One region of the Shewanella spartinae genome, then DNA from elsewhere that is predicted to be linked to it. Evidence: predicted binding sites of a transcription regulator. Region 1 holds the regulator's gene; each other region holds the start of a gene.

Region 1 (10,356 bases):
CTGATCTTTTGGCGAAACCATGTGGTTAATACGCCACCACATCTCGGTTTCGGCAAAGCCATGCTCACCACTGTACTTGATGCCTTGCTGGGCCAGTGCCTGGTTAGCCTCCATGCCGAGCTTGGCGGCCTTATCCCAGTCGAACTCTTTCCAGTAACCGCCCTTGCCATAGACTTTGGCGGTAACGAAAATGTTCTGCTTCTTGTCGTAGATCTGCTTGCCGCGATGCACCTTGAATGGGTAGATCTTGGCGGTCTTGTCTGTGATATCACCCAGTGGTGCAGTCAACTTAGTGACCTTGGATGGATCCATCTTGTCACCCACCATGTAGGCATCGGCCTTGCCGTTGTACCAGGCGTATTCAGGCTTGACCATCTTGCCCCAGACGAAGCTGCCTTTCTTCTTCATGAAGGTGTGCTTGCCATACTCGTCTACGGTTTCCTCTTGATCGCTACCAGCGGTAGACCAGTCCCAGCTCATCTTGGTGGGTTCGTTACGGGCGAAGAAAGGAATGTGACAGGTCTGACAGGCGACACTGGCCGTATGGGTGTTGAGGCGCTTGTTGGCGTGTGGCGCGCTATCGTGGCAGTTTTCACAGCCGATATCGTTCTCACCGCCTGGCGATACGCCCATGGCATTACCTGTGATCTGGTGTTGCTGTGTGGTGTGACAGGTTTGGCACTGGAAGTCATTGCCATCGCTGTCCATGTGCACGTCGGTAGCCTTGTCGGGATAGGCCATGGAGGAGTCTAGATCCCCATGCTTCACCGCGTCGCCGCCGCCACCGTAGAAGTGGCAAGAACCACAGTTGTCACGTACCGGCATGCCGACATTTTGCGCCACACGTTCCAGGTTGACCTTAGCCAAGGCCTCACCGGCTCCGGCAGGGTCTTTAACATAGGTACCTGTGGTGTCGTGACATACCAGGCAGTCGACCTTAGTCATGTCGCTAAAGTCGAAGTTGTTGTCTTTCCAGCCATAGCCGGCGTGACAGCTGGTACATCTGGGTTCGTTGCCGGCAATCGAGGTACAGAAGTTGTTGATGGCGTTCTTCTTCCCCCGTTTAACTGTGCGTCCGGGCAGCTTCTGCTCCAGTTCCCAGGTCCAGTGAGACGACTTCATAAAGTCTTTGGCGTGATCTTCATGGCATTCGATGCACTGCTCGGTCACCTGAGAGCCCTGGGTAAAGGGTCCCTGAATGGCTTCCTTATGCGGGTTTTCGGCGATGGCATTGAGGCTGGCCAAGCCGAAGATCCCTGCAGCAAACATCGCCGTGAGAGAATGTGTGTGTTTCATTGTCTGTTCCCTACCCCCGGCCTAAGCCGGGGGAGATAGCTTAGTTAGAAGTTGACGACGAGTGAGGCGTTGATGTCATAGGCGGTATCGACTACTGGCAACATAGAGAAGGCAGAGCCAGCGATCACGTCATCCACCTTCTGCGGTGCGCCCACAGGGGTGCCGCTGCCGGTGTATTCGTAGTCGTAGTAAAGGCCGGCGAGTTTGATGAACATTCTTGGGTTGATATCAAACATATAGTAGGCCTCGGCCACATGACCACGGGTAGCCAGCTTGCTGCCGATAGGATCGTCTTGTGCCTGAGTAAATGGGGTCCAGTACTTGGAGCCATAGTTATACTCGAGACCGAATTTTCCGTATGGCGCCGGGATCTGAATACCTACATAGATACCGTAACCATCTTTGGTGTCGTTCTCATCGGCGACGCTTGGCATCATGATGATCTCGCTGCCGTCGGCATTGAGCTGTGCTTCAAATACCGCGTCGCTGAGCATGCCACCAAACATTCCGGCATTACCGTTGCCTTCGGCGCGGGTCCAACCGAAAGAGGCGAAGGCTTTGAAGTCTTCATCGCTCTCGTAGGCGTAACCTATGCCGCCCAGGTACATGTCGCCGATCACGCCGCTAGGCTGTACTCGGGTCTGGAAGTTGAAGTTGCTGAACTTCTGCATGTCCTGGTACATGGTCGGTGCGAAGATGCCGGCTAGCTGTGTTGGGAAGGCCATGGTGCCCTTGAAGCCATCGTTGATATCTTTGGCGCCAAAAAGAGTGAACTGCAGGAAGTGGTTACCGTCGTTGATGGCATCTATGTTAAAGCCGCCCAGGTGGGTGTCTTTGGTGACGATATCGCCAAACATCTCACCATTGCCCCACTGTGACTCGAAGCCCTGGCCATAACAGAAACGCACCACCTGACCTTCGATGCCGGTGAGCTCACCCAACTTGTAACCTAGGGTGGCGCCGTCGAAGTTGAAGTTAACCAGGTGACCCGATGGCGTACCGCCGCGTTTCTCGTTTTCACGATATTGGGTTGGTGGGCCATAGGTAGATGGACGACGACCGATAGAGAGGTAGGTGTTGCTGCCACCTATGTTCTTCCAGTCGAAGTAGGCGCGTTCGACCCTGAGCCAGTCGCCGCTGGTGTTACCACTGTTGGTGCCGTCCATGGTGAAGGAGCGCCATGAGTCGAACACCTGAACACCTGTGGAGTCACCCCAGTTTTTGTACATGCTGAGACGGCCGGCGAAGCTGACGTTATCCCATACCTTGGCCTTGAGGTTGAGTCGCAGACGCGTGGTGTAGAAGATGTCGTTGTTGATGTCTTGGGTGGTCTTAGGAGCCAGCACGTAAGGCATCACACCTTGTAGCATGCCGCTCTGGAAGGCGGCGGCAAGATCCGGGTTGGCAGCCATCATCTGTCCCAGGGGGGAGTTGGGATCGTTAGGCATACCAAAGGCACCAGACATGGCTTTAGCCCCAAAATCATTGAAGTCCACCTTGATTGCAGGGTTCCAGGTGACATTTTGGTAGTGCAATGAATGGGCCTTGGTACGGAAATCGCCGGTGATCTCTAATCGGTCGAGAGCTGTGTGGCGCTCGTTCTTATCGACGCGGCTGTTGATCTGATCGATCTCTTCGGTGAGATCGGCAAGTTATTGTTTAAGTTCGGCTATTTTTTGCGCATCGCTATCGGCGGCATAGACTGAGCCTGACATAGCCAGGGCGTTAGCGATCAATATAGACAGTAGAGTACGCATGTGAATCTCTCCTTAGGCGCTCATCGGGAGCGGTGAATGAGCGCTTCGATTACGAAAGCTGTGGTTAACCGCAAGTCTGTGGCTGATCTGAGTCGGCCGCGTGGTCGTATAAGAACTGCTGGATATCCAGGCGTTCTTTGTCGGAGAGCTTTTTAAATACGTCTGGTTGGGCGCTGTGCATGTCGCGCTTGAAGAAGCGATCCCACTGGCTCATGGTCTTGCTCATGGGCGTGAGTTCACCGGCGGCATCGCCCTTGCTGTGGCAGGCTTTGCACTCTTTTTTATAAAGGTGTTTCCCTTTCTTAGGGTTACCACCGTCGACGGCGTAGACTTGTCCGCCTACGGTGAAGGCGAGGAGTAAGCATGTAGCTATTTTGGCAACGTTTTTCATCATCATTTTCCTTAATCGCTACTCTGAGCGATTTATTAACCTGAAACAAAATGCTTGTTTCTTGTTGGAAAATTTACCAAAAGGGGTTAGTTGTAAATTTGATGTTGATCACCTTCATGAAAAAAATCTAATTGATAAAAATATCATGGATAAAAATCTAATGAATATTTGATAATGCAATGAAATTTAATGGTTTTTGTTCTTAAGGTTTTGCTGTCTTGTGATCTTGCTCTCGGGGAGAAACCACCTAGTTAGATCACACTTTATTATTTCAGCTCTCTCTAAATAGGTATTTTTGCTTGTTTTTGTATTGCAAACGGGCCTGTTTTAACGGGCTGGGTGGCGAACCGAATCGGCAGGTTTCTCTGGCAATGGGAAGGGGCGGCAAAATGATTTAAAAAAAAGTGTCTGATCGAGCTGTTTTGAGAGCACTTTTTAGCCGTCTTAGTCTATCTTTAAAGACGACTCGGGTAGATTCTCGAGCGAGAACAAAAATAATGAACGGGGTGAATGAGATGAAATACCTTAGCTTGGTCATCGCAGTGTTATTGTCTGGTAGTGCCTCACTGGCATCTGCCGCCTCCCTCTACAACGAGGCCCGTAGTGATGCCATGGGCGGAACCGGGGTCGCGGCCTCTAACCGCGAAGGTGCCGCCTTTATCAACCCCGCTCTGTTAGCCATTCATGCCCCCAAGTATTCCGGCGGCGCCGTGATGTTGCCCGTGCTGGGTGCCGAGGCTGCCAATATCGATAATCTGACCGACAAATTCGACGCCCTGCAGGCCTCCTATGACGGTCTGGAGGCGGCCATCAATGCCAGCGACGTCACTGGGATCACCAATTACCGCGACATGCTGGTCGCCGATCTCAAGTCCCTTGATGGTGAGAATGCCTATGGCAGCGTGGGGCTAGGTTTCTCCGTGGTTTTACCGACCAAGCGCATGCCTATGTCGATCTTTTACAAGACCTATATCGATGCGGTGAGCGTGGCGGTGATCGAGGACAGCGACATAGACGCCCTGACTAATCTCGATCCTAACAATCCGCCTGCCGTCACCGATCTGGATTCGCAGGGGGCCGTGGTCGCCGGTGCCATCTCTGATCTTGGTGTGGCCCTCAGCTTCCCGCTGTCGATCGTCAACATGCCGGTCGCCGTCGGTATCTCGCCCAAGCTGCAGCGCATCGACACCTATAACTATGTGGTCAGCGCCAACAACTTTGACGCCGATGATTTCGACGACAACAAGTACCGCAACGATGATACCGTGGCAAACCTGGATATTGGCGTGGCCATTCAGCCACTCGAACGCATGACCATAGGCCTGTCGGGACGTAACCTGGTGAGCCAGAAACTGGACACCGTCGAGGCGATGGGACGCAAGTTTACCTACCGTGTCGAGGCCCTCTATACCTTAGGTGTGGCCTATGATTGGGATAACTTCAGCCTGACGACAGATGTGGATCTTAATGGTCATAAGCGATTCGATGAGATAGGCGAGACCCAGTATTGGCGCCTGGGCGGCGAGATGAGGGCGACCGATTGGCTGGCCCTGCGTGTCGGCTATCGCCACGACATGAAAGATACCAGCAGTAATCTCTATACCCTGGGCACGGGCTTTACCATAGGCCGCTCCTTTAATCTGGATCTCACCGGTCTGGTGGGCACAGATGACGCCGTGGGCGGGGTGATTCAGACCTCCTATCATTTCTAGGATAGGTTTTTTAGAAACAAGAAGGCCGGCTATGATGCCGGCCTTCTTTTGAGCCTAGGTGTTAGAGCAGGGCACTTAAGGACTTGGCGGCCAGCAAGATGGCGCTCAGGCTACAGAGCACCAGCGTCATGATGCGGGTCTTATTCTTGTCTATGCGTCCCACCAGGCGATTGGCCATCAGGTAACCCAGCAGCACAGAGGGGAGCAGCAGCGCCGAGCAGTAGAAGTGATGCAGGGTCAGTAGACCCGTAAGCCCCAGGATCACTATGGCGATGGTGGAGCTGAAGATGAAGAAGGCCGACAGGGCCGCGCGAAACTGCTTGGCATCTTTACCCGAGAGCAGTATGGCCAGCGGTGGTCCGCCGATAGCGGCGATGTTGCCGAAGATCCCCGAGATCACCCCGGCGATAAACAGGCTGCGGCGGTTGACCACTAAGTTGAGCCGCATCAGGCTCAGCAGTACGGCGATGGCCACGATGATGGCGATAGTCATGCCGAGCACGTCCTGGGGGGCGACCATGAGCAGGCCGGCGCCGATCAGTCCGCCGGGGATGCGTCCCAGCAAGGCATATTGCAGGCCGTTGAATTCCAGGGCGCCACGCTCGCGGATCAGGGTCAGCAGGGCGATAGAGAAGCCCATCAGGATCACCGGCGCAGGCACCAGAGACGGTTCGATAAGGTAGAGCAGAGGCGCGGCGACGACTGCCATGCCGAAACCGATCAGGCTCTGGGTGAGGGCGCCGACGAAGACGATAAGCGAGGCTAGCGCCAGAATATGGGGATCGAGCGGAAGTGCAGGCACTGCAATGTTCCAGGCTAAGGTTGAAAACTAAAAGAGGGACCGCCTAGCGATCCCTCTATCGATTCGTGTGTGAGTGGATCACTCCATCTCTTCCCACTCTATGCCCATCTCGGTCATCAGACGTTTGACTTCGGCTGGGATGCTATCTGGCTTGTCTTTAGACAGGTCATCGTCTTGGGGGAGTGGTTGACCGGTGTAGGCGTGCAGGAAGGCCTCGCACAGCAGCTCGCTGTTAGTGGCGTGACGCAAGTTGTTGACCTGGCGCCGGGTGCGTTCGTCGGTTAACACCTTAAGCACCTTAAGAGGAATAGAGACAGTGATCTTCTTTACCTGCTCATTCTTCTTACCATGTTCAGCATAGGGGCTGATATAATCGCCATTCCACTCAGTCATTGACTCACCTGTAAATTCTAAAATTCGGTGCAGATTTTAAACCCTTACAAATTACAGTCAAATTATTGCCTCGAATTTTTGGCAAATGCAAATAGATTTCTAAATGTTTGGACGTCTAAACGTCCAAAAGTTGTTGACGCCCACTACCGGCTTAGGTACATTTAGACGTCCAGACATCTCTTTTGTCCGAGGTGCCTGCCCAGATCCATATTGAGGAGTTGAAGATGACAGCGCGTAAACTAGCCACCGCCGCCGTACGACGAGGCATAGAGTCAGACACTCAGCACGGTGCCGTGGTGCCGCCTATCTATCTGTCGACAAACTACTCGTTTGAAGGGCATCAACAGCCGCGGGCGTTCGATTACAGCCGTTCCGGTAATCCGACCCGCTCCATTCTCGGCGATGCGATTGCCGAACTGGAACAAGGGGCGACCGGCGTGGTGACCTGCACCGGCATGGCCGCCATCACCCTGGTGACCAGCCTGTTAGGCCCAGAGGATCTGCTGGTGGTGCCCCACGATTGCTATGGCGGCAGCTATCGTCTCTTCACCAACCTGGCCAAGAAGGGCGCCTTTAGGCTCCTGGTGGTGGATCAAACCGATGAGCGTGCGCTTGAGCAGGCGCTGACCCAGTCACCCAAGGTGGTGTGGCTGGAGACCCCCTCTAACCCGCTGCTGCGAGTAGTCGATATCGAGGCCATCGCTCAGGCGAGCCATAAGGTGGGCGCTCAGGTGGTGGTGGACAACACCTTCCTCTCTCCTGTGTTACAACAGCCGCTGTTGCTGGGGGCCGATATCGTGGTGCACTCCACCACCAAATATATCAATGGTCACAGCGATGTGGTGGGCGGCGCCGTGGTGGCCAAAGACCCTGAGGTGGGCGAGCTGCTGCACTGGTGGTCGAACACCCTAGGTCTCACCGGGTCAGCCTTCGACAGCTACCTGACCCTGAGGGGGCTGAGAACCCTGGCGGTGCGCATTCGTGAACACCAAGCCAACGCTCAGAAGGTATTGGCACTGCTTTGTGACCACAAGGCGGTGGAAAAAGTGTATTATCCGGGGCTTGCCGAGCATCCAGGCCATGAAATTGCGGCCAGACAGCAGAAGGGCTTCGGCGCTATGCTGAGTTTTGAATTAAAAGGTGGCGAATCGGCACTCGTTGCCTTTTTAGATGCGTTACAATACTTCTCGGTAGCCGAGAGTCTGGGAGGCGTAGAGAGTCTGGTGGCGGTCCCCGCGACCATGACCCACAGAGCCATGGACCCGGAGGCGCGCCGTGAGGCGGGCGTGAAAGATACCCTGATCCGTTTGTCAGTGGGCATAGAAGATGGCGAGGATCTGGTGGCAGATATTCTTGCGGGTTTAGAAGCGGCTATCGCGGTAAGTAGTTAAAGGGTTTGAGGAGCAGATAATGACACGATGTCATTTGCATAAGTTTGGTGGTTCTAGTTTAGCGGATGCAGATTGTTACCGCCGCGTCGCCCACATTTTACTGACCCACGGCCACAGCGATGATCTTATCGTGGTGTCGGCCGCGGGCAAGAGTACCAATTTCCTATATCGTTTGCTGGAGCTGTGCGACACAGATCAGCTGTGGCAGGAAGAGTTACAGGTGCTGGTGAGTTACCAGCAGAATCTAATCGAGCAGCTGCTTTCCAACGAGCAGGCCCGTAGCCTGAGAGAGCGACTGGCCACCGACAAGTCGCAGCTGACCAGCCTGTTGTCGCTCGATGAGCTCAACGATTATCAACGTAATCAGGTGGTGAGTTTCGGCGAGCGCTGGTCTTCCCGTCTGCTGGCGGCGCTGCTGCGCGAGTCTGGCGTGGCGGCGACCGATGTCGATGCCCGCACCCTCTTGGTCGCCGATGAAGGCGCCGTGCCGCAGATCCGCCTTGGCGAGTCGCGCCAGAAGGTGCAGGCGCTGCTCGAGGCTCATCCACAGGAGCGTCTGGTGATCACCGGCTTTATCTGCGCCAACGAGCAGGGCGATACCCTGTTGCTGGGCCGTAACGGCTCAGATTTTAGCGCCACATTGCTGGCCAGCTTGGCGGATATCGAACGCGTCACCATCTGGACAGATGTGGAAGGGGTGTTCAACGCCGACCCGAACCGAATTAACGATGCCAAGTTGCTCAAGAGCATGTCGCTCACCGAGGCGAATCGCCTGGCGCACCTTGGCTCTCCAGTGCTGCATAACCGTACACTGCAGCCCTTGTTCGACACCGAAGTGAGCCTGGCGGTGCGTTCAAGCTACGCCCCTCATACAGATTTTACCCTGATCGCCCCTAAGAGCTCGTCGGCCAGTGCCCCTGTGGTGACCAGCCTCTCCAGCGTCAGCCTGTTTAGCCTAACCATAGGGGTCGAGTTGCCGCAGTTGCTGGCCTGTTTTGCCCAGGCTGGCCTGACGCCACTGGCCTATTGGTCGTTGGCCCACGGCCGCGCCGAGCTGGCCTTTACCCATGAAAATCAGAAGCAGGCCCAGGCGATCTTCGAGGCCAAGCGCAGCGAGCTGGGAATCGATGAGTTACAGCTGCGCGACGATCTCGGTTTGGTGGCCCTGGTAAGCGCCGATGCCAGCCTCTATCGCCGCGGTTTCTCGCGTCTGTTGAGCCGTGAGGCCCATCCTCTGTGTAATGATGGCCTGAGCCTGGTGACTCTGGTGCCTAAGGCGCAGGTGAACCTGTTGACCCAGAAGGTGCACAGACGCTGCGCCGGTCCGCGCAAGCGTATCGGTGTCTTGCTGCTGGGCATAGGCAACATAGGCGAAGCCTGGATCGATCTCTTCAAGCGGGCTCGCCCCGTGCTCAATAAAGAGCTTGAGGTCAGCGTCGAGCTGGTGGGACTCTTAAGTTCCAAGAAGGCGCTGCTGAGCGAGACGGATATTGACTTAAGCAGCTGGCAGCAGGCTTTCGAGGAGCGCGGCACCGGCTGGCAGTACACTCATCTGTTCGAGCAGTTGCAGGCACTAAATTGCGATGAGTTGATCGCCCTGGACATCAGTGCCAGCGCCGATCTCACCCTGCAATACCCCGAATTTTTTGCCCGCGGCATCCATATCGTCAGCGCCAACAAGCTGGCGGGTTCTGGGCCGCTGGCCTTCTATCAGGAGCTGAAACAGCAACTGGGCAATCGTCGTCTGTTCTGGCGTTATAACGCCAGCTGTGGTGCGGGCCTGCCGGTGCAACATGCGCTGAACGATCTGCATAACAGCGGCGACAGCATAGAGGCGGTCGGCGGCATCTTCTCCGGCACCCTGTGTTGGCTGTTCGAGCACTATGATGCCAAGAAACCCTTCTCCGAGCTGGTGCTGGAGGCTAAGGGGCTGGGCATTACCGAGCCGGATCCCCGCGACGATCTCTCCGGCCGGGACATGCAGCGCAAGTTGCTGATCTTGGCCCGTGAGATAGGTTACGACATAGAGCTGGACGATATCGAGCTGGAGTCTCTGGTGCCGACTAAGCTGGCTGAGATCCCGCTGGATGATTTCATCAAGCGTATGGCGGAGCTTGATGGCGAGATGTTGCAGCAATATCAGGCTGCTGCCGAGCAGAACAAGGTGCTCAGGTATGTGGCGTCATTGGATTCAGACCAGGGCCAGCTCAAGGCCAAGGTGGGGATCCAGTGGGTCGATAGGAGCCACCCGTATGCCAATCTGACGCCGGGCGATAATGTCTTCGTCATTCGCAGCGATTTCTATCAGGATAATCCGCTGATCATCCGTGGTCCGGGCGCCGGGCGCGAGGTGACGGCTGCCGCGGTGCAGTCGGATCTGGCGCAGATCTGCCGAGATCTCCTGCAAGAGTAATTAAATGGGCCGATCTCGAATCGGCCCTTTTTTTACCCTTTATCTCTTCATTCTTACTCGCTTTCTCAGCATATTTCGCCGGGGTCACTCGGCGGGATCGGCTCGCCTGTGTCTGCCGTTTCACTTTCGGACTATCTTATAAACAGATTGTTTTTTAATGAGGCAATTTTTGGGCTTGACATCACTCTGAGTTTCTCTAGT
Region 2 (10,356 bases), 270 kb from region 1:
GTTTAGGCTTAATTTCAGCCAGATTTCAGACAAAAAAAAGACGCCCAAAAAGGCGTCTCTTAAGTCCAATAAAAACCCTATTAGAAAGAGTACAATAGCGTCATGTTGGTTTCGGTATCTGTGCTCTTCTTGTTATCCAGCGGCTCGCTGTTGTAACGCACGATGACGGCAAACTTCATCGCTAGGGCGCCAACGATATTGGCCGTGATAGAGGTTTCAGAGCGACCTTCCAGGCTCTCGCCATAATCGGCCACAAACAGCTGCTTGAACTTAGAGTTGTCGGTGATCTCGGTTTCGAAGTTCATCACGCCGTGAGCCACCCAGCTCTCTTCGGTGTCGTAACCCGCTTCGGCGGCGCTCTCATCGTCCAGACGCTTGTACTGGAAACCCGGACCCACTTCGACGGCAAAGGTCGTCTTCTCGGTATCGACAAACTTGTGACCATAACCGGCAGAAATCGTTGACTTAGAATCGAAACCGGTAAAGGGATCTATCTCGTGGTTGGCATTAGCAAACATGTAATTCACGTCGCTGAACTTGTAGTTGCCCTGTACCAGGCCGTAGTAGCGCTTACCCGTCTCTTCGCCGCTGTCCTCTTTGTAGAGGGCTTCTAGCAGGTATTGGTTTTCCCAGTTACCCAGCTCGTGCTTCATGTCCAGACGGCCCTTGAGAGAGGTCGTCTCTGTGTTACCCGTAGTCACCGTCGCACCCAGTTCGGCGTCGGCGGCAAAGGTTCTGTCACCCTTAACGAAATCGGCGCCCGCGTGCGCTGCAAAAGGGGCCGCCATCAGGATGGCCGTAGCCGTCAGCAATTTTTTCATTATCTGTTTACCTATTTATCTAAGTCCCTTAAAAATTGGCGCAATAGTATCATCCGGCGCACAGAAATGAAAATTACGCTTGCCTTTCCAGCATTTTGAACTAACAGCTCAGCTAAGGGCGAGAGTTAGTCCTTACTCTTTGTGGCGTTTTTACCATAAAAAAAGCCCACCAAATTGGCGGGCCTTTTTCATATTGGGTCGTCAGACCGAATTAGTTCACCTGTGGATCTAACTCGCCAGACTGGTATGCCTTATACATGGCCTGCAGTGACTTAGGCTTGATCTTAGAACCCATGCCCGCCGCACCGAAGGCTTCGTAGCGAACGGTACAGATGTCTGCCATCGCTTCCATAGAGGCTTTCAGGAATTTACGTGGGTCGAACTCGCTTGGGTTCTCCGCCAGGAACTTACGTACCGCACCGGTAGAGGCCAGACGCAGGTCGGTGTCGATGTTAACCTTACGCACACCATGCTTGATACCTTCGACGATCTCTTCCAGTGGCACACCATAGGTTTCAGGGATGGCGCCGCCATACTGATTGATCACTTCCAGCCACTCTTGCGGCACAGAAGAAGAACCGTGCATGACCAGGTGGGTGTTAGGGATACGTGCGTGGATCTCTTTGATACGGTCGATACGCAGCACGTCGCCGGTAGGCTTACGGCTAAACTTGTAGGCACCATGGCTGGTACCGATAGCGATGGCCAGGGCATCCACGTGAGTGTCGGCCACGAAACGCGCCGCTTCTTCCGGCGTGGTCAGCAGCTGATCTTCGCTCAGGATACCTTCGGCGCCAACACCATCTTCTTCACCGGCTTGGCCAGTTTCCAGGCTACCCAGACAGCCGATCTCACCCTCTACCGACACACCACAGGCGTGGGCGAAGGCAACCGTCTTGCGGGTCACGTCGACGTTGTACTCGTATGAAGCCGGTGTCTTACCGTCTGACATCAGCGAGCCGTCCATCATGACTGAAGACATACCCAGCTGGATAGAACGCTGGCACACGTCAGGGTGAGTACCGTGATCTTGGTGGATACACACAGGGATATCTGGGTACTGCTCGAGCGCCGCCGCCATCAGATACTTCAGGAACTGAGGACGAGCATACTTACGCGCACCGGCTGACGCCTGAACGATAACTGGGCTGTCTGTGGCTTCTGCCGCCTGCATGATGGCGCGCATCTGCTCCAGGTTGTTAACGTTGAACGCGGGAACGCCGTATCCGTGCTCTGCGGCATGGTCTAGCAGTTGACGTAGGGAAATTAAGGCCATTTTTAACTCCAATAATAGGGTGGTAATCGGGCTATGCCCGTTTAGCCACCGAGGTCACTATCGTTTGGACAGATTTTGATACCGACAACCGGGGCGCGAACTCCTTGCGACCCGACTATCGGCGGTTTCTTATAATACTAATTATTTTTTTGCTTATTCGCCGCGGCTTTCCAGCATAGCCACAGCAGGCAGTTCCTTACCTTCCAGGAATTCCAGGAAGGCGCCACCACCGGTAGAGATGTAAGAGACCTTATCGGCGATATCGTACTTGTCGACCGCCGCCAGGGTGTCACCACCGCCCGCGATAGAGAAGGCAGAAGAGTCGGCGATCGCCTGAGCGATACGCTTGGTGCCTTCACCGAACTGGTCGAACTCGAACACGCCTACCGGGCCGTTCCAGACGATGGTGCCGGCGTTCTTGAGGATCTCGGCCAGCGCCTCGGCGCTGTCAGGGCCGATGTCGAAGATCATATCTTCATCCGCCACCTGATCGACCGCCTTGAGGGTCGCGCTCGCCGTTGGGCTGAACTCACTCGCCACGACGACGTCGGTCGGTACTGGGATGTCACCGCCACGGCTCTGGGCATTGGCCACCAGACGCTTGGCTTCATCGATTAGGTCCGCTTCATAAAGCGACTTACCCACGTTATGACCGGCTGCGGCGATGAAGGTGTTGGCGATACCGCCACCTACGACGAGCTGATCGACAATGCCAGAGAGGCTCTCGAGCACGGTCAGCTTGGTCGACACCTTAGAGCCGCCTACGATGGCTACCAGCGGACGCGCCGGGTTGTCCATCGCCTTACCTAAAGCTTCCAGCTCATCGGCAAGCAGTGGACCGGCGCAGGCCACAGGGGCGTACAGGCCAACACCGTGAGTCGATGCCTGGGCGCGGTGTGCAGTGCCGAAGGCGTCCATCACATACACGTCACACAGGGCAGCCAGTTTCTTGGCCAGCGCCTCGTCGTTCTTCTTCTCGCCGACGTTGAAGCGCACGTTCTCGAACACCACGACTTCACTGACATTGGCTTCTACGCCGTCAAGGTAGTCTTTAGCCAGACGTACCGGGCAATCCAGCGCCTTGTCCAGGTAATCAACAACCGGCTGCATAGAGAACTCGCTGTTGTACTCGCCTTCGGTCGGACGACCCAGGTGAGACATCACCATCACGGCCGCGCCTTTCTCCAGCGCCAGCTTGATGGTTGGCAGAGAGGCACGCAGACGCGCATCGCTGGTGACCACGCCATTGCTGACCGGGACATTGAGGTCTTCACGGATAAGCACGCGCTTGCCCTGAAGATCTAACGCTGACATATTGATAATCGCCATTTCACGTTTCCTTAAGTTTAAAGTTAAAAATAAAAGTTAAAGCAAAACTGGGCTACCTACCGCAGGGACGCTTCACCGGCCATAGGTTTAAAATCTTTAAAATCAGGCTCTAACGGCCTTTATCATCTCTAAACTGGTGTCCAACATACGGTTGGCAAAGCCCCACTCGTTGTCACACCACAACAGCAACTTCACCAGATGGCCGTCGCTCACCCGGGTCTGGGTGCCATCGACGATACTGGATCTGGGATCATGGTTAAAATCGCACGATACCAATGGCGCATTAGTATAGCCCACAACCCCTTGGTATGAGCCATTTGCCGCCTGAGATAATACCTGGTTCACTGTATCGATATCGACACGTTTATCTAAGGTGACCGATAAGTCAATTGCAGTCACATTAATTGTCGGCACGCGCACAGATATCGCCTCGAACTTATCCTTCATCTCGGGCAAGATCCGCTCGATCCCTCTGGCCAGCTTGGTATCTACTGGAATGATCGACTGCCCCGCCGCGCGGGTGCGTCTTAGGTCGTCATGATAGGCATCGATCACCTGCTGATCGTTCATCGCCGAGTGGATGGTGGTGATGGCGCCGCTGCGCACCTTAAAGGCGCGGTCCAGCACCTGGATAATGGGCACTAGGCAGTTGGTGGTGCAGGAGGCGTTAGAGACCACCTTATGTTCGGCCTTGAGATCTTGATGATTCACGCCGTAGACGATAGTGGCGTCCACATCGCCGGATGAGGGATGGCTGATCAGCACCTGTTTGGCGCCCGCCCTGATATGGGCCTCACAGGCCTGGCGGTCGATGAGGGCACCCGTGGCCTCGAACACGATATCGATATCCAGGGATTGCCAGGGGAGCTTCTCGGCATCGGCCTCATGGAGCAATTGGATACGATCATCCCCTATGGTCATCACGTTGGCGTCGAGTGACGCGGGAGACTGAAAACGACCATGGGTGGTATCGTATTGGGTCAGATGAAGCATGGCTTCGGGGTTGGCGAGTTCATTAATGGCGACAATCTGAATCTGATCCCGCTTGCCTGACTCATAGAGAGCACGAAGAATCGAGCGACCGATACGGCCATAACCATTAATAGCAACTTTAATCATTAAGTGCTTCTACTCCTAACACCGTCCTGAGATAGGCTTTCTTGATGCGACAACGGCCTATCGTTATCGATAAGCCGAGTCATCATGGCATAGAGCAACTGCTTGCCCTATGCCCTTTTGCAGGCACTAAGCCTTAGAGAATAGCGCTTGCCTTAGCAACCACATTCTCAACGGTGAAGCCGAAGTGCTTCATCAGCGCGCCGCCTGGCGCAGACTCACCGAAGGTAGTCATGCCAACGATGGCGCCGTCGAAACCGACATACTTGTGCCAGTAATCGACATGAGCCGCTTCGATGGCCACACGCTTGGTGACTGACTTAGGCAGTACAGACTCTTTGTAGTCGGCGTCTTGCGCGTCGAACACGTCGGTAGATGGCATAGAGACCACGCGAACCGCCTTGCCTTGCTCGCTCAGCGCCTTAGCCGAATCCAGTGCCAGCTGCACCTCACTACCGGTTGCAATCAGGATTAGATCTGGTGTACCGGCGCAATCTTGCAACACATAAGCACCCTTGGCGATGTTAGCCAGTTGCTCTTCGCTGCGTGGCTGTGCAGGCAGACCCTGACGGCTGAATACCAGCGAAGTCGGTGCCTGACGACGCTCGATAGCCATCTTCCAAGCTACGGCAGTTTCCGCCGCATCACATGGACGCCATACCATCATGTTTGGTGTCATGCGCAGGTTAGCCAGCTGCTCAACCGGTTGGTGAGTCGGGCCATCTTCACCCTGACCGATAGAGTCGTGGGTGTAAACGAAGATGTTTTGAATGCCCATCAGCGCAGACATACGTACCGCGTTACGCGCGTATTCCATGAACATCATGAAGGTCGCGCCGTAGTTGATGAAACCACCGTGCAGCGACACACCGTTCATGATGCCGCTCATACCGAACTCACGCACACCGTAGTAGATGTAGTTACCGGCTGGATCTTCCTGGATGCCCTTAGAACCAGACCATAGGGTCAGGTTAGAACCGGCCAGGTCAGCCGAGCCGCCGAGCAGTTCAGGCAAGATAGCGCCGAAGGCCGCGATAGCGTTTTGTGATGCCTTACGGCTGGCGATGTTCTCGCCCTTCTCTTGACACTCTTTGATGAAGGCCTGTGCCTTCTCTTCGAAGTCGGCTGGCAGTTCGCCAGTGATCACGCGGCGCTTATATTCAGCAGCCAGTTCTGGGTAAGCGGCTTCATAGGCAGCAAGCTTCTCGTTCCAGCTAGATTCGTTGGCCGCGCCCACTTCTTTAGCATCCCAACCCGCGTAAACGTCTGCAGGGATCTCAAATGGACCGTGCTCCCAACCCAGGAACTCACGAGCCGCCGCAATTTCGGCATCGCCCAGTGGCGCGCCGTGACAGTCGTGGCTGCCAGACTTGTTTGGTGAACCGAAACCGATAATGGTCTTGCAGCAGATCATGGTTGGTTTGTCGGTAACTGACTTGGCTTCTTCGATTGCTTTGCGGATAGCATCGCTGTCGTGGCCATCGACACCGGCAATCACATGCCAGCCGTAAGATTCGAAACGCTTGGCGGTATCGTCGGTGAACCAGCCTTCGACGTGACCGTCGATAGAGATGCCGTTGTCATCCCAGAAGGCAATCAGCTTGCCAAGACCTAGGGTACCCGCCAGTGAACAGGCCTCGTGAGAGATACCTTCCATCAGACAGCCGTCACCCAGGAAGCAGTAGGTGTAGTGGTCGACAATGTCATAGCCAGGACGGTTAAATTGCGCCGCCAGAGTCTTCTCGGCAATCGCCATACCTACGGCGTTGCTGATACCCGCGCCCAGTGGACCTGTAGTGGTTTCAACACCTGGGGTGTAACCATACTCAGGGTGACCCGGCGTCTTAGAGTGCAGCTGACGGAAGTTCTTCAGCTCATCCATCGGCAATGCATAACCCGTCAGGTGAAGCAGAGAGTAAATCAGCATAGAGCCGTGGCCGTTTGAAAGGATGAAACGGTCGCGGTCGACCCACTCTGGGTTGTTCGGGTTGTGCTTCAGGAAATCATTCCACAACACTTCGGCGATATCGGCCATTCCCAATGGCGCACCTGGGTGACCAGAGTTGGCTTTCTGAACGGCATCCATACTTAACACACGGATAGCGTTTGCGAGTTCTTTACGAGATGACATGCTCTCTCCTGCTGATTTGAATGTTGGGGATTTTGCGGGCCGATTTTGCGGGCAACAATGGGGGCATATTTTCCCCTACTCGTGGATGGGACGCAAATAAAATTCGCCCTTTAGCTTAGATTAAATCCATCTAGACGCGAAAAAGTGCACCTCAGTGACACTCAAGATGACCCCAGGCAAAACCTCACCTCGCCGCTTTAACTTCTCCGTCGCCCTCACCAAAATTTGCGAGCACAAGACTGAGCAGGCAGACCCGACTCACCACGATCTTCATCTAACTGGCCTGAGCGATCCTTTGGCAATAAAAAATAGCGGCCTTATAACGACAATAAAAATCCAACATTAACAATATTTTAAGTTGCACTTTTATTTAAACTCATCCGAAGCATTAGAATATTTACCCGGTTTTACTCCACAATTTTCATCGAAAAGGGTGTTATCCGATCTGATTTCCACTAAAATGGCCGTCTAGATGTAGATACTTCTACACATTCAAATTGTTTAAAGACGAGATTTTTCCATTATGGCAAAGCACTTGTTTACCTCTGAGTCGGTCTCAGAAGGTCATCCAGATAAAATCGCCGATCAAATTTCTGATGCGGTACTCGACGCGATCTTAGAGCAAGATCCTAAGGCACGTGTGGCGTGTGAAACATACGTCAAAACCGGCATGGTGATGGTAGGTGGTGAGGTGACCACTTCTGCATGGGTCGATATTGAAGAGCTAACCCGTAAGACGGTTCGCGAGATCGGCTACACCCACTCAGACATGGGCTTCGATGCCGACTCTTGTGCGGTACTCAACGCCATTGGTAAGCAGTCTCCAGACATCAACCAGGGTGTCGATCGCGCCGATCCTAAAGAGCAAGGCGCCGGCGACCAGGGCCTGATGTTCGGTTACGCCAGCAACGAAACTGACGTCCTCATGCCAGCCCCTATCACCTATGCTCACGCATTGGTGAAGCGTCAGTCAGAAGTGCGCAAAGACAACACCCTGCCTTGGTTACGTCCAGATGCTAAGAGCCAGGTGACCTTCGCCTACGAAGACAACAAGATCGTCGGCATCGACGCCGTGGTTCTCTCTACCCAGCACTGCGACAGCGTCAGCCAGTCTGATCTGATCGAAGGCGTGATGGAAACCATCATCAAGCCTGTGCTACCGGCACAGTGGTTGAACAAAGAGACCAAGTTCTTCATCAACCCAACCGGCCGTTTCGTTATCGGTGGTCCTATGGGTGACTGTGGTCTGACGGGTCGTAAGATCATCGTCGACACCTACGGCGGCATGGCTCGTCACGGCGGCGGCGCATTCTCGGGTAAAGACCCATCGAAAGTTGACCGCAGCGCGGCCTATGCGGCCCGTTATGTGGCGAAGAACATAGTGGCTGCCGGTCTGGCGGATCGCTGTGAAATCCAAGTTTCTTACGCTATTGGTGTGGCCGAGCCAACCTCTATCAGCGTCGAAACCTTCGGCACAGGCAAGGTCTCTGAAGAAGTGCTTATCGGCCTGGTTCGTCAACACTTCGATCTGCGCCCTTACGGCCTGACCGAAATGCTCGACCTAGCGCGTCCTATCTACAAGGCAACTGCGGCTTACGGTCACTTCGGTCGTAACGAGTTCCCTTGGGAGCGCACCGATAAGGCTGAAGCCCTGCGCGCAGACGCTAAGCTATAAGCTTGGTTTTGCCAGTCAGCAAAAAGCCGCCCTTTGGCGGCTTTTTTGCATCTTGGTCAATGAGATATATTAATTGCGACTAGAGGTCTCATTGCCAGTAGAGATTCGCTTCTCAAGATAGAGGCTCACTAGGCTAAAGAGCAAGATACCGACCCCATCGGCCAGTAAGTCATAGCCATCGAAGGTGCGACTGGGAAAATACTGCTGACTGCACTCCTCGATGATCACCACAATCGCCACCACCACAGCCCCCAGATAAGGCCTTACACTCATTCTCCCTAAAGAAAGTCGCCCTAAAGAAAGCCTTCCGAAAGAGACGCGCCTGAAGTTGCTGCCAACATTGGCAAACAGGGTCAATGTACCAAACAGCAGCATATGCCCCAGCTTATCGCCATAGGGCAACGCATGGGCCAGCTCAAACAAGGGGTTAGTGCGCCCGGCATCGGCGCTGACGATCAGCCAGACCAGGAAACCACTGAATAACACGCCCAGCAGGGCAAAGGTTCTCACCATCACAAACGACTCATCCTTGATATCTTCATTCCACTTCTCTGTTTCACCTTCTTCAATCCCGGCTAGCAGTGATCGAAGTGGGCATACTGCATGCACATGAAACTCAGCTGCTGCGCATTTAACAGTGGCACCTCGACCTTGTTAGCCGTCGCCAACTGCGTCTCTGATGGCGGCGTCATAGGCCGTATCTCGGCGCTATAGGCATTACTAAAGCCGCAATCAAACCAATGCTCATGCCACTTGGCGACGTAAAGCGCGCGGGGCTCACCGCTGAGCTCGAGACACTCGCAGCTAAGCGCCGCTTGGTCCGCCAAGGCTTTGAGCAGCTTGAGGTTATCCAGGGCGCTAAGGCTGACGCCGGCATAGGGCTCAAGCAGCTCGGCGAGACGCGGTGGGAAGCCTTGCATCTTGCTCTCAGCCATCTTGCTCTCATTCATGTCACTCTCGGTATTATTGCTCGTCATAAGGTCGCCCTCCCCTAGATAGCGCCTGCGGTATCGACCGCCAGCAGGTAGTAACCGCGGCCATCGAACTCGAAGAAGTCCAGCACCTGCATGCCCCCCTTCTGGGTGTGGGCGGCGAATGAACGTTCGTTCTCTTCGGCGATAAAGGTAACCATGTAGGAATATTGAGGTGCCACCTCTTTCTTGAGCTCGGTCACCATGTCGGCAAACAGGCCAGACCCCCTCTGGGACGGCGCTATCCAGATGGGACCATACTGACAGCTGTTGGCTTTATTGATTATACCCGAGCCAGTCTCGAAGCAACCCATCTCGAAACGGCCTGCCTCGAGTCGTTTCAAGAGATAACGATACAGGGGCCAGTCACCGAAGAAAGGCCAGCGACCGGCGAGCACGTAGCCGGCAATCTCACCGCCAACGTCGGCCAGCAACAACCAATGATGCTGGATCAGCTCATCTAGCTGCTGGCGACTAAAACTCTGGCCCGTCATCATGCCGCCGCGCTGATCTGGGGCAAGCTCGGCCTCCCACTGGTTCGCTTCCAGGGCGGCGATGGCATCAAGGTCGGCGCGGGTTGCCAGACGGATCACCATGACGGACTCACTATGCTGTGAAGAAACAAGAATATCCCCTTAAATCTTCGGGTTATTTGCAAAATAGCTAATCGACTACCACACTTAACACACCTGAAACACCAATAGGTTAGAGCCGATCATGCTGCCGGAAAACATTCACACGGGTGTGAGTATACTTGAAAACGATAACGCGCAAATCAACTTAGTCAGGTGGATGCATCAGTGCGAACTGATGAAACGCTATTTCGAAGCCGATGTCGCCTTTGTCGCCCAACAGACGGACCTGGGTTTTGAGATCATCGTCAGCTCCATCAACGATACCCGCAGGTTTCTTTCCGGCACCCTATATAACGAGAAATTCGAGCTCTTCACCCGCCTGTCCAACAGTCAGCCCGAAGGGGTCAACCTGGATCTGAGCCGGGAATCCAACGCCGAACTCCCCAAAGATCTCGCCACCGC
Region 3 (10,356 bases), 230 kb from region 1:
TTTAGTTAATTATTCTTGTTTGGGCGCCTTAGTGGCGTCTCGGCGAGGATGGCGCTCAGCCTCGCCATGTCCAGATGCCCGGCCAGGGTATCGGCGAGGCGATCTAACTGTGCCTGTTTGATCGCCTCGGGATCGACGGCGGCCGCACTGCTGAGCCCGGCCCAGCCAAGGAGCAGCGCACAGGCCTCAGGGCTGTCGAACAGACCATGCAGATAGCTGCCCAGGATCTGGCCATCATGGGACAGACAGCCCTCGTTAAACCGATTGCCCTCGTCACTCTCTAGGGTGAGGGGTTTGGTCGCCTTAGATAACAGCGTGGAGCGGCCACAGTGGATCTCATAGCCAGCAATGCTTGCGCGCTCGCCCGCCAGTTTTATCGTGCCTGTCACCTGAGCCAGACGCTTGTTAGGGGTCAGCTCTGTGACTATGGGCAGTAGCCCCAGGCCATCGCTGTCACCTGCCTCCCCCTCGACCCCTTGGGGATCTTCGATGGCCAGCCCCAACATCTGATAGCCACCGCAGATGCCGATCACCTTGCCGCCATATCTCAGGTGGCGCTTAAGGGCGCGATCCCAGCCCTGTTCGACCATGGTGGCCAGGTCCTGCCGCACACTCTTACTGCCGGGCAGTATGATGAGATCGGCATCAATTGCCTGACCGTCGTAGGCCTCGTTTACCTGTTGATAGCGAAAGTCTATGTCTGGGTGCAGCCTGAGGGGGTCAAAATCTGTGTGATTGCTGATGCGGGGAAAGACCAGCACCAAGACCCGAAAGCGGGCGTTGCCACTGCTCACCTGACGGGCATCCAGGGCGTCTTCGGCCTCCAGGTGCAGATCGTTAAGGTAGGGCAAGACGCCCAGCACTGGCTTGTCTATCCTGGCCTCTAGCCAATCTAGGCCAGGCTTAAGCAGAGAGATGTCGCCGCGAAAGCGATTGATCACCACGCCTCTGACTCTGGCCTGCTCGGATGCTGACAACAGTGCCAGGGTGCCGACGATATGGGCGAACACCCCGCCTTTGTCGATGTCGGCGATCAGGATCACCGGGCAGTCCACCGCCTCGGCGAAGCCCATGTTGGCGATATCCCCCTCGCGCAGGTTGATCTCCGCCGGGCTACCCGCCCCTTCCACCAGGATCAGCTCATACTGCCGCTCCAGGCGTGACAGTGAATCCAGCACAGCCGCCATCGCCTTGGTGCGATAACCCTGGCTGTCTTTGCCAAAATAGGTCTGGGCCTCCATGTGGGACAGAGCCTTGCCCTGCACTATCACCTGGGAGCTGGTGTCCGAGTTGGGTTTAAGCAGTATGGGGTTGAAGTCTGTGTGGGGCGCAAGGTAACAGGCCTCGGCCTGCAGCGCCTGGGCACGGCCTATCTCACCGCCGTCAAGGGTCACCGCGCTGTTGAGCGCCATGTTTTGCGGCTTGAAGGGCGCCACCCTGCGCCCCTGACGGGCGAAATAGCGGCACAGGCCCGCCACCAGGGTGCTCTTACCCGCATCCGAGGTGGTGCCCTGCACCATCAAGATATTGCCACTCGCCTCTTGATTGCTATTGCCCTGCTTGCACTGTTTACTCTGGTTTCGCTGATTACTTAAGTTATCTGGTGTCATTACTTTGCTTCCTATTCCCTGGCGCCCTAGCTCGTCTCATCCTTGAGGATCAGCGGCAGACCCGCGGTGACCAAGACCACCTGCTGGGCTCGCTGAGCGATTGCCTGATGCAGCCAGCCCGCCTCGTCGACAAATCGTCGACTCAAGGGGTCGGCCGGTACCACGCCACAGCCCACCTCATTGCTGATCAGCACGACAGCCCCTGGCGCCGTTTCCAAGGCGCGCAGCAGCGCCGCCTTGGCCGCCGGCCAGTCATCCCCCTCAAGCAGCTGATTGGTGAGCCAGAGGGTGAGGCAATCGACTAGGATTACCCGCTTCTCCCTGGCGTGAGTTTCGATACAGGCACTCAAGTGTAGCGGACACTCCAGGGTCTGCCAGGGCAAACCATCCTCACGGCGCTCATCCTGGTGTCGGGCGATGCGCGCGCGCATCTCCTCATCCAGCCCCTGGGCGGTGGCCACAAACAGGCACTCATAACCCTTGGCCACATAATCGGCCACCAAGGAAAGGCCATGGCGAGACTTGCCACTGCGGGCGCCGCCTAGAACCAGGTGTATCATAGGCTGATCACCAGGATAAACAGGTAACAGAGCAGCTCGATCACCTGCTGGGTCGCCCCCAGCACATCGCCTGTATAACCGCCGATCTGACGGCGATAACTGCGTACCAGCAGCTGGCGGGCCGCCAGCAACACCAAACAGAGCGAGAGCGCCGAGGCGATACCGCTGAGCCAGAGGGTGAGGATGCCGGTCAGCAGCAAAATGCCGAGCTCATTTGGGGTCTGCGACTGGGCCAGAGGCTTGCTCTTGCTGCTGTCGTCATCCCGAACATAGGTCTCGGTGAAGATGAGTGAGGCCGCCACCATACGGCTCAGGCAGTGGCCCACCACCAAGGCTGCCATCACGAGATCGCCATCGAACAGGGCAATTTCACTGAGCAGCACAAACTTAAACAGCAGGCTCATCACTAGGGCCAGCACCCCATAGGTGCCGACACGCGAGTCTTTCATTATGGTGAGCTTATCCTGCACCTGCCAGCCGCCACCGAACCCGTCGGCGGTATCCGCTAGGCCATCCTCGTGGAAGCCGCCGGTGAGCAGCAGCCCGGCCACCATGGCGAGTAAGATGGCGACGCTGATGGGCAATACCTGAGTCGCCAGGCTATAGACCAGGGCGCAGAGGCCACCGACAAGCACGCCGACCAGGGCGAAGTAACGGCTGGCCTGATTGAGCCGCTCATTGTCGACCTTCACCCAGGTCGGCATGGGGATCCGGGTAAAGAAGCCCATGGCGATAAAAAACAGGTTTAACTCTCTGGCAAACATCGTCGCGCTTTCCCTTTTTGATCCTTAGATTGCTATTGCCGCTAAATCGAAATGCCCATCTCTTCGAGGGAGGCCATCTCGTTGTAAAACTTGGCCGCCGCCTGCACCAGAGGCACAGCCAGCGCCGCCCCGGTTCCCTCACCGAGACGCAGTCCGAGGGACAAGAGCGGCTGGGCATTGAGATGCTCCAGCATCAGTTTGTGGCCGCGCTCGCAGGACTCGTGGGCGAAGATCATATAGTCCCGGGCGTGGGGCGCTATGGTCACCGCTGCCAGGGCCGCCGCCGTGGCGATGAAGCCGTCGATCAGCACCAGCATCTTCAGCTCTGCCGCCGCCAGTATGGCGCCGGTCATCTGCACTATCTCGAAGCCACCCAGGCAGGCCAATACGCCATAGGGATCTCCTAGTTGCTCACGGTGCAAAAACAGCGCCTGCTCCACCAGCAGCTGTTTGCGTGCCAAGGTGGCGGCATCTATGCCAGTGCCCCGACCGACACACTCGGCCGCCTCGCGCCCCATCAGCGCCGCCATGATGGCCGCCGCCGAGCTGGTGTTGCCTATGCCCATCTCGCCGAAGGCTATTAGGTTACAGCCGCGGCCGTGATGCAGCGCGACCCGCTCCCTGGCCATGGCGAAGCCCTGCTTGACCGCGCCCAGGGTCATGGCGGGCTCGCGATGAATCGCACCTGTGCCAGCCCCCAACCTGTGGTTGATAAGCTTAGGTTGATCATGGATCTCCTGGGCGATGCCGCAGTCGATCACCTCCATGGTGATCCCTCCCTGGGCACAGAACAGATTGATGGCCGCGCCGCCCTTGAGGAAATTCATCACCATCTGGGTAGTCACCTCGCTAGGCGCGATGGAGACCCCGGAGGCGGCGATGCCGTGATCGCCGGCAAACACCAAGAGGGTTGGTTTGACGATCTGCGGCTTGTCTGGACCCAGCACCCGGGCGATAGTCATCGCCAGGGTCTCGAGCGCGCCCAAGGCGCCGAGGGGCTTGGTCTTAGTGTCTATCTTCTGCTGGATCTTGGCATCGAACTCGCTACTTACCTCAGTGACTTCAAACATACTGGTACCTCATATCGCTCGCCCTCGTTCTCGATTCATTGCAATCCACGCCTTCTTAGCAGGCATAGTTCAATACGCTTTGCCTTCAATGCTCTCTCCTTCCATGCACCTTTCTTCGATACACCTTTCCTTCAATGCACCTTTCCTTCGATGCATAGGGAACCTAGGCTAGTTGCTACGCTTACCGCCCAGGATAAACAGAAAGAAGAGGCTGCCTATCACAGCCGTAATGATCCCCACCGGCAGCTCCTGATAGCTGAGCAGGCAGCGCGCCAGCACATCCACCCAGATCATAAACAGGCCGCCCACCAAGGCCGTCAGCAGCAGGGCGAAACGCCCGGGCAGCAATAGGCGCACCATGTGGGGCACCATCAGGCCGACGAAGCCGATGCCGCCACAGTTGGCCACCAGGACGGCGGTGATCAGCGAGCAGAGCAGCAGGCTGACGAGACGCAGGCGCTGCACCCGAATGCCCAGGGTGTGGGCGGTCTCATCCCCCGCCTGAATGGCGAGGATCTGCCGCTTGAGCAGCAGCAAAATGGCGCTCGCCGCCAACACCAGCAGCCAGGGCAGCCAGAGCATCTGCCAGCTCGCCTTAGCAAAGCTGCCCAGGCTCCAGAACAGCACAGAGGCGGCCGATTGCGGCCCGGAGAAATAGAGCATCAGGCTGGCCAGCGCCCCAAACAGGAAGGAGATCGCCACCCCGGAGAGCAACATGCGCTCTATCTGGGTGTTCAAATCCCGCCCGCACAGGGCCAGCACCATGAGCACCGCCAGGCTGGCGCCGATAAAGGCGCCGAGCGGCAGGCCGACACTGGCCAAAGTGCCGCCGACACCGCCCAGCAGGGTGATCACCACAACCGCCCCCAGACTGGCGCCCGATGAGATGCCAAACAGATAGGGGTCGGCCAGGGGATTGCGAGTCACCGTCTGCAACACGGCGCCCGCCAGGGCCAGGCCGAAGCCGGCGATGAAGGCCAGCAAGATGCGCGGCAGGCGCAGCTCAATCAATATTCTTGCGGTCACGCCGCCGGGATCGGCGCCGCTCAGCTTGGCCAGCAGCACCTCAAGCACCTCGGCGACGCCTATCTGCGCCGCGCCGAAGCTCACCGCCAACACAGGAGTCGCCAGGGTCAACAATCCCAGACAGACGAAGGCCAGGTACTGTTGCGGGCTATAGCCTCTTCCCAGACTCAGGCTAGCGCTCATCATGGTTAGCCTCCTTCGCCTCAAAGGCCTGGTCACCCAAGCCATTGCCGTGCTGAGTACTATGCCCGCCATCTTGAAGGTGATAGCCATAGAAATAGTTAATCTGCGGGTTGCCGTGCTGTGGATGGGGCGATACCTGACAGCAGACGCCGAATACCCTGGCGATCTGCGCCTCGCTCAGCACCTGTTTGGGCGAGCCCTGGGCCACGGCCTTACCCTGGTCCAGCAGCAAAAGTTGATCGCAAAGGGCGCTGGCGAGATTGAGGTCGTGAATCGAAATCACCACAGTCACCCCCAGGGCCTTGAGCAGCTCGAGGATCTGGATCTGATAGCGGATATCCAGGTGATTGGTGGGCTCATCGAGGATCAACAGCTTAGGCTGCTGCACTATGGCGCGGGCGATCAGCGCCCGCTGCTTCTCGCCCCCGGACAGGGAGGCGTAGGTCTGTCCGGCGCGATCCTTGAGCCCCACTGTCTCCAGGGCCTGACTCACCGCCAGGCGGTCAGCCTTAGTGGTCATGGAGAAGGCGGCCTTGTGTGGCGTAAGCCCCAATGCCACCAGCTGGGCCGTGGTCATGTCGAAATGCTGGGGCGTGTCTTGCAGCACCACGGCCACCTCGCGGGCAAAGGCCCTGGCGCTCAGGCTGGCGATGGGCTGGCCAAACAGTTGGATCTCGCCACTACTTGGGGTGAGGAAGCGATAGAGGCAGCGCAGCAGGCTGGACTTGCCGGCGCCGTTGGGGCCTATGATCCCCAGCATCTTGCCTTCTGGCAGATCCAACTTGACCCCAGAGAGGATGGTGCGCTCGCCGCAGCGCCAGCTGAGATCCCGTACCGACAGCGCTGGGCGCGCGCAGGCGCCATCGCCGATGGCTGCACCAGCACCTGTGTCTGTACCTAAAATTGCATCGTCACTGGCGCCGTGAGACAGGAGTGATTCTGTTTGTGATGGCTGACTAGGGGCGCTCAAGGTCGCGCCCTCCGGGAAGCAGCGCCGAGGCGCCCTCTCCCTTGGGCCAGACTCGGCCCCGAGGTATTCTTCATCTATTGGCTCCCTCAAGTCACCCGCTTGAGATAGTGGTTAGAGAGTAGGCAGGTATCCTGACTCGTGGCCAACCGGTCGACTTAGACCTAGCGGCACACTCACAGTTGCGGGCACAGTTTGGGCTAGCGGCGCTGGGCCTTCCCCAATTCCCTATTAAGTCCGAGTTATCGCCTTGGCGATCTCGACACCATACTCCCGGCGCAGGCGGTCCCTGCGCCCGGTTATTATGCTAAATTTTGCCGCCGACACAAGGCCAGACTCACTCGGCGTCATGCCAGTGCAGACGCCAGTAGCCCTCTCCCGCCTTGTCGCGATAGTGACTTATCTTGACCACACTGCCATAGTCCAGACTCAGCCGGGTATAGAAGCCTACGGCGCGCTCTACCCCCAGGGCCTTGGCCATCAGGTGACGTATCACGCCGCCATGGGTGATCAGTAACAAGGCCTCGCCGCTATGCTGATGTACAAGTTGCTCGACCACCTCGTCGACACGCCGCTCGAAATCAGCCATGGGCTCCCCCTCGGGCAGCGGATTGGCCCAAGGGTCCCGCCAATAGGCACTCAGCTCCTCACCGTGATCGGCATGCAGCTCAGGGATAGGCTGGCCATCCCAACGGCCGAAGTAGATCTCCTTGAGCCCGGCATCCAGGGCTACCTTCACCTGATTCTTAGTCGTCAGATGTTCGGCAAACACGCGGCAACGTTTGAGCGGCGAGCTGATCACCCTGTCCACCGCCTGGGGCAGCTTAGCATAGGCCAGCTGCATCTGGGCGAAGCCTATCTCGGTGAGAGGTTGATCGCTATGGCCGCGCAGCAGGTTGCCGCCTTCACATTCGCCGTGGCGCATCAAATAGAGTGTCGTTTGCGTCATAACTGCAGCATTAAACCTTTAAAATCTAGATGGTTAGCAGGATACTCTCTGGAAGTATCCCTTGGCAATGAAAGATAAATAAGGCATTGAAAAACTTTCAGATTCACCCACTCTCGCGACATGAGCCTTATGCCATGGGAACGCGGCTTAACCAGCATTCTTCCTCGAAGCCAAACCAGATTTAAGCTTAGGGAAGTTGCGAATAAGTCCTCATGGTACTCTGGCTTACACAGCAATTGGCGTTCAAGGCGTCTGACGCAGGGCATGCCGGGGCCTGTCTAAGTCAGATAACGCAGAGAGCCGGTTGCTGTGTAAGCCCCTAAGGGCGTGGCTTACAGGCCTATCTGCTGTGTTGTGCTTCTTACAAAGGACTTGGGCCATTTGCTGCGAACCACGCCTTGCATCTAGGTCTGTAAGCCGACGCAGAGCAGATGGGACCTGTTCGCACCTTCCCCTATACTCTTTAGACTTGCCCTGGGTATTATAAGTCGATTAGTATAGACGTCTATACGTTTATACATCCAAAATAAAAATAGCACGTCAAATCGATAGACGCGGCAGTTTAGGCAATAGGTCAGTTGAAGTAGGTGAAAGTTATGGCGACCCAATCCCCTGTTCGAAACGTAAGGCAGATTAACGACGCGATCCGCGCGCGGCTCAATAAGGAAATTTTGATCCTCGACGGCGCCATGGGCACCATGATCCAGAACCACAAGCTAGAGGAGGCCGACTTTCGCGGCGAACGCTTTGCCGAGTGGCCCTGCGATCTCAAGGGTAACAACGACCTGTTGGTGCTGACCCAACCCGAGCTTATCAAGCAGATCCACAGAGATTACCTGCTGGCGGGCGCCGACATCATAGAGACCAACACCTTCAACGCCACCCAGGTGGCCATGGCCGACTATGAGATGCAGGAGCTGTCACGGGAGATCAACCTTGAAGGCGCCCGACTCGCCCGCACCGCCTGTGATGAGGTGGCCGCCGAAACCGGCCGTCAATGCTATGTGGCCGGGGTTCTCGGCCCCACCAACCGCACCTGCTCTATCAGCCCGGATGTGAACGATCCTGGCTATCGCAATATCCATTTCGATGACCTTGTGGAAGCCTATATCGAATCGAGCCAGGCCCTTATCGAGGGCGGCGCCGATATCATCATGGTAGAGACCATCTTCGATACCCTCAACGCCAAGGCGGCGCTGTTTGCCATCGAAACCCTGTTTGACCAGCTGGGCCAGCGTCTGCCCGTGATGATCTCGGGCACCATTACCGATGCCTCGGGCCGCACCCTCACGGGCCAGACCACTGAGGCCTTCTACAACTCGCTGCGCCACGTGAAACCGCTCTCCATCGGTCTCAACTGCGCCCTGGGGCCGCAGGAGCTGCGCCCCTATGTGGAGGAGCTGTCGAAGATCGCCGAGTGTTATGTGTCGGCGCACCCCAACGCCGGCCTGCCCAACGAATTTGGCGGCTATGACGAGACCCCAGAGCAGATGGCCGAGGTGATCGGCCCCTGGGCCGAGGAAGGCCTGCTCAACATTATCGGCGGCTGCTGCGGCACCACCCCAGACCATATCAAGGCAATCCGCGCCGCCGTCATCAAGCACGGCGCCCGCGAGCTGCCGGATCTGTCGGTGGCCTGTCGCCTGTCGGGCCTTGAGCCGCTGACCATAGACGCCGACTCGCTGTTTGTTAACGTGGGCGAGCGCACCAATGTCACCGGCTCGGCAAAATTTCTACGCCTTATCAAGACAGGCGAATATGAAGAGGCGCTGTCGGTCGCTCGGGATCAGGTGGAAAACGGCGCCCAGATCATCGATATCAACATGGACGAGGGGATGCTGGACGGCGTCGAGGTGATGCAGAAGTTCCTCAACCTTATCGCCTCCGAGCCCGACATCAGCCGGGTCCCCATCATGATCGATTCCTCCAAGTGGGAGGTGATCGAGGCCGGACTCAAGTGCATTCAGGGCAAGGGCGTGGTGAACTCCATCTCCCTCAAGGAGGGCGAGGCCAAATTTATCGAGCAGGCCACCCTAGTGAAGCGCTACGGCGCGGCGGCCATCATCATGGCCTTCGACGAAGTTGGCCAGGCCGATACCATGGCACGCAAGATAGAGATCTGTACCCGCGCCTACAGAGTATTGGTGGATAAGGTAGGCTTCCCACCGGAAGATATTATCTTCGACCCCAACATCTTCGCCATCGCCACCGGCATCGACGAGCATGACAACTATGCGGTGGACTTCATCGAGGCGACGCGCGAGATCAAGCGTACCCTGCCCCATGCGATGATCTCCGGCGGCGTGTCCAACGTCTCCTTCTCCTTCCGCGGTAACAACCCGGTGCGCGAGGCGATCCACGCCGTGTTCCTCTATCACGCCATTCATGCGGGGATGGACATGGGCATAGTCAACGCCGGGCAGCTGGCGATCTATGACGATATCGATCCCGAGCTTAAGGCCAGGGTAGAGGCCGTGGTGCAGAACCTGCCCTGCCCGGTGGAAGGGTCCAACAACACAGAACAGCTACTGGAGATCGCCGAGCAGTACCGTGGCGACGGCGCCACGGGCGCCAAGAAGGAAGATCTCGAGTGGCGCAGTTGGCCGGTCAACAAACGGCTGGAACACGCACTGGTCAAGGGGATCACCGACTTTATCGACCAGGACACAGAAGAGGCGCGCCAGCTGGCCAGCCGTCCTCTGGATGTGATCGAAGGCCCGCTGATGGATGGCATGAACGTGGTCGGCGACCTGTTTGGTTCGGGCAAGATGTTCCTGCCACAGGTGGTGAAATCGGCGCGGGTGATGAAGAAGGCGGTGGCCTACCTCAACCCCTACATAGAGGCGGAAAAAGTCGAGGGCGAATCCAACGGCAAGATCCTCATGGTGACGGTTAAAGGCGACGTGCACGACATAGGCAAGAACATCGTCGGCGTGGTGCTAGCCTGTAACGGCTACGAGGTGGTGGACCTCGGCGTCATGGTGCCGGTCGAGAAGATCATAGAGGTCGCCAAGGCCGAGAAGGTAGATATCATCGGCATGTCGGGGCTTATCACCCCGAGCTTGGATGAAATGGTGCACAACGTCAAAGCCTTCCACAAGGCGGGGCTGAATATTCCCTCCATCATAGGCGGCGCCACCTGCTCCAAGATCCACACAGCAGTGAAAATCGCACCCCACGCCCCCGAAGGCGCCATCTATATCGCCGACGCCTCGCGCGCCGTGCCC

Evidence for each region. Region 1 encodes MetJ, which represses methionine synthesis genes. Its sites were predicted from a motif close to TAGACGTCTAGACGTCTA; they were not measured.
Region 2: metK (methionine adenosyltransferase) is a predicted target of MetJ. The motif match lies at 7,135-7,152, and genes of this name have one in related genera.
Region 3: metH (methionine synthase) is a predicted target of MetJ. The motif match lies at 7,628-7,645, and genes of this name have one in related genera.

The regions. Positions count from the first base shown of each region.
Region 1 covers NZ_CP080418.1:577,583-587,938, forward strand. The annotation lists gene K0I31_RS02600 (tetrathionate reductase family octaheme c-type cytochrome) at 1-1,296, opposite strand, end outside; partial or broken gene K0I31_RS02605 (DUF3373 domain-containing protein) at 1,341-3,053, opposite strand; gene K0I31_RS02610 (c-type cytochrome) at 3,118-3,447, opposite strand; gene K0I31_RS02615 (conjugal transfer protein TraF) at 3,960-5,156, shown strand; gene K0I31_RS02620 (sulfite exporter TauE/SafE family protein) at 5,218-5,958, opposite strand; gene metJ (met regulon transcriptional regulator MetJ) at 6,037-6,351, opposite strand; gene metB (cystathionine gamma-synthase) at 6,576-7,742, shown strand; gene K0I31_RS02635 (bifunctional aspartate kinase/homoserine dehydrogenase II) at 7,762-10,155, shown strand.
Region 2 covers NZ_CP080418.1:847,957-858,312, reverse strand. The annotation lists gene K0I31_RS03850 (DUF481 domain-containing protein) at 81-821, opposite strand; gene fba (class II fructose-bisphosphate aldolase) at 1,033-2,097, opposite strand; gene K0I31_RS03840 (phosphoglycerate kinase) at 2,251-3,426, opposite strand; gene epd (erythrose-4-phosphate dehydrogenase) at 3,529-4,545, opposite strand; gene tkt (transketolase) at 4,679-6,673, opposite strand; gene metK (methionine adenosyltransferase) at 7,197-8,348, shown strand; gene K0I31_RS03820 (VanZ family protein) at 8,418-8,861, opposite strand; gene K0I31_RS03815 (hypothetical protein) at 8,924-9,325, opposite strand; gene K0I31_RS03810 (GNAT family N-acetyltransferase) at 9,340-9,915, opposite strand; gene K0I31_RS03805 (nucleotidyl cyclase domain-containing protein) at 10,037-10,356, shown strand, end outside.
Region 3 covers NZ_CP080418.1:805,725-816,080, reverse strand. The annotation lists gene K0I31_RS03650 (cobyric acid synthase) at 6-1,610, opposite strand; gene cobU (bifunctional adenosylcobinamide kinase/adenosylcobinamide-phosphate guanylyltransferase) at 1,637-2,170, opposite strand; gene K0I31_RS03640 (adenosylcobinamide-GDP ribazoletransferase) at 2,167-2,934, opposite strand; gene cobT (nicotinate-nucleotide--dimethylbenzimidazole phosphoribosyltransferase) at 2,976-4,004, opposite strand; gene K0I31_RS03630 (FecCD family ABC transporter permease) at 4,173-5,216, opposite strand; gene K0I31_RS03625 (ABC transporter ATP-binding protein) at 5,203-6,084, opposite strand; cobalamin riboswitch at 6,288-6,466, opposite strand; gene K0I31_RS03620 (histidine phosphatase family protein) at 6,518-7,129, opposite strand; gene metH (methionine synthase) at 7,726-10,356, shown strand, end outside.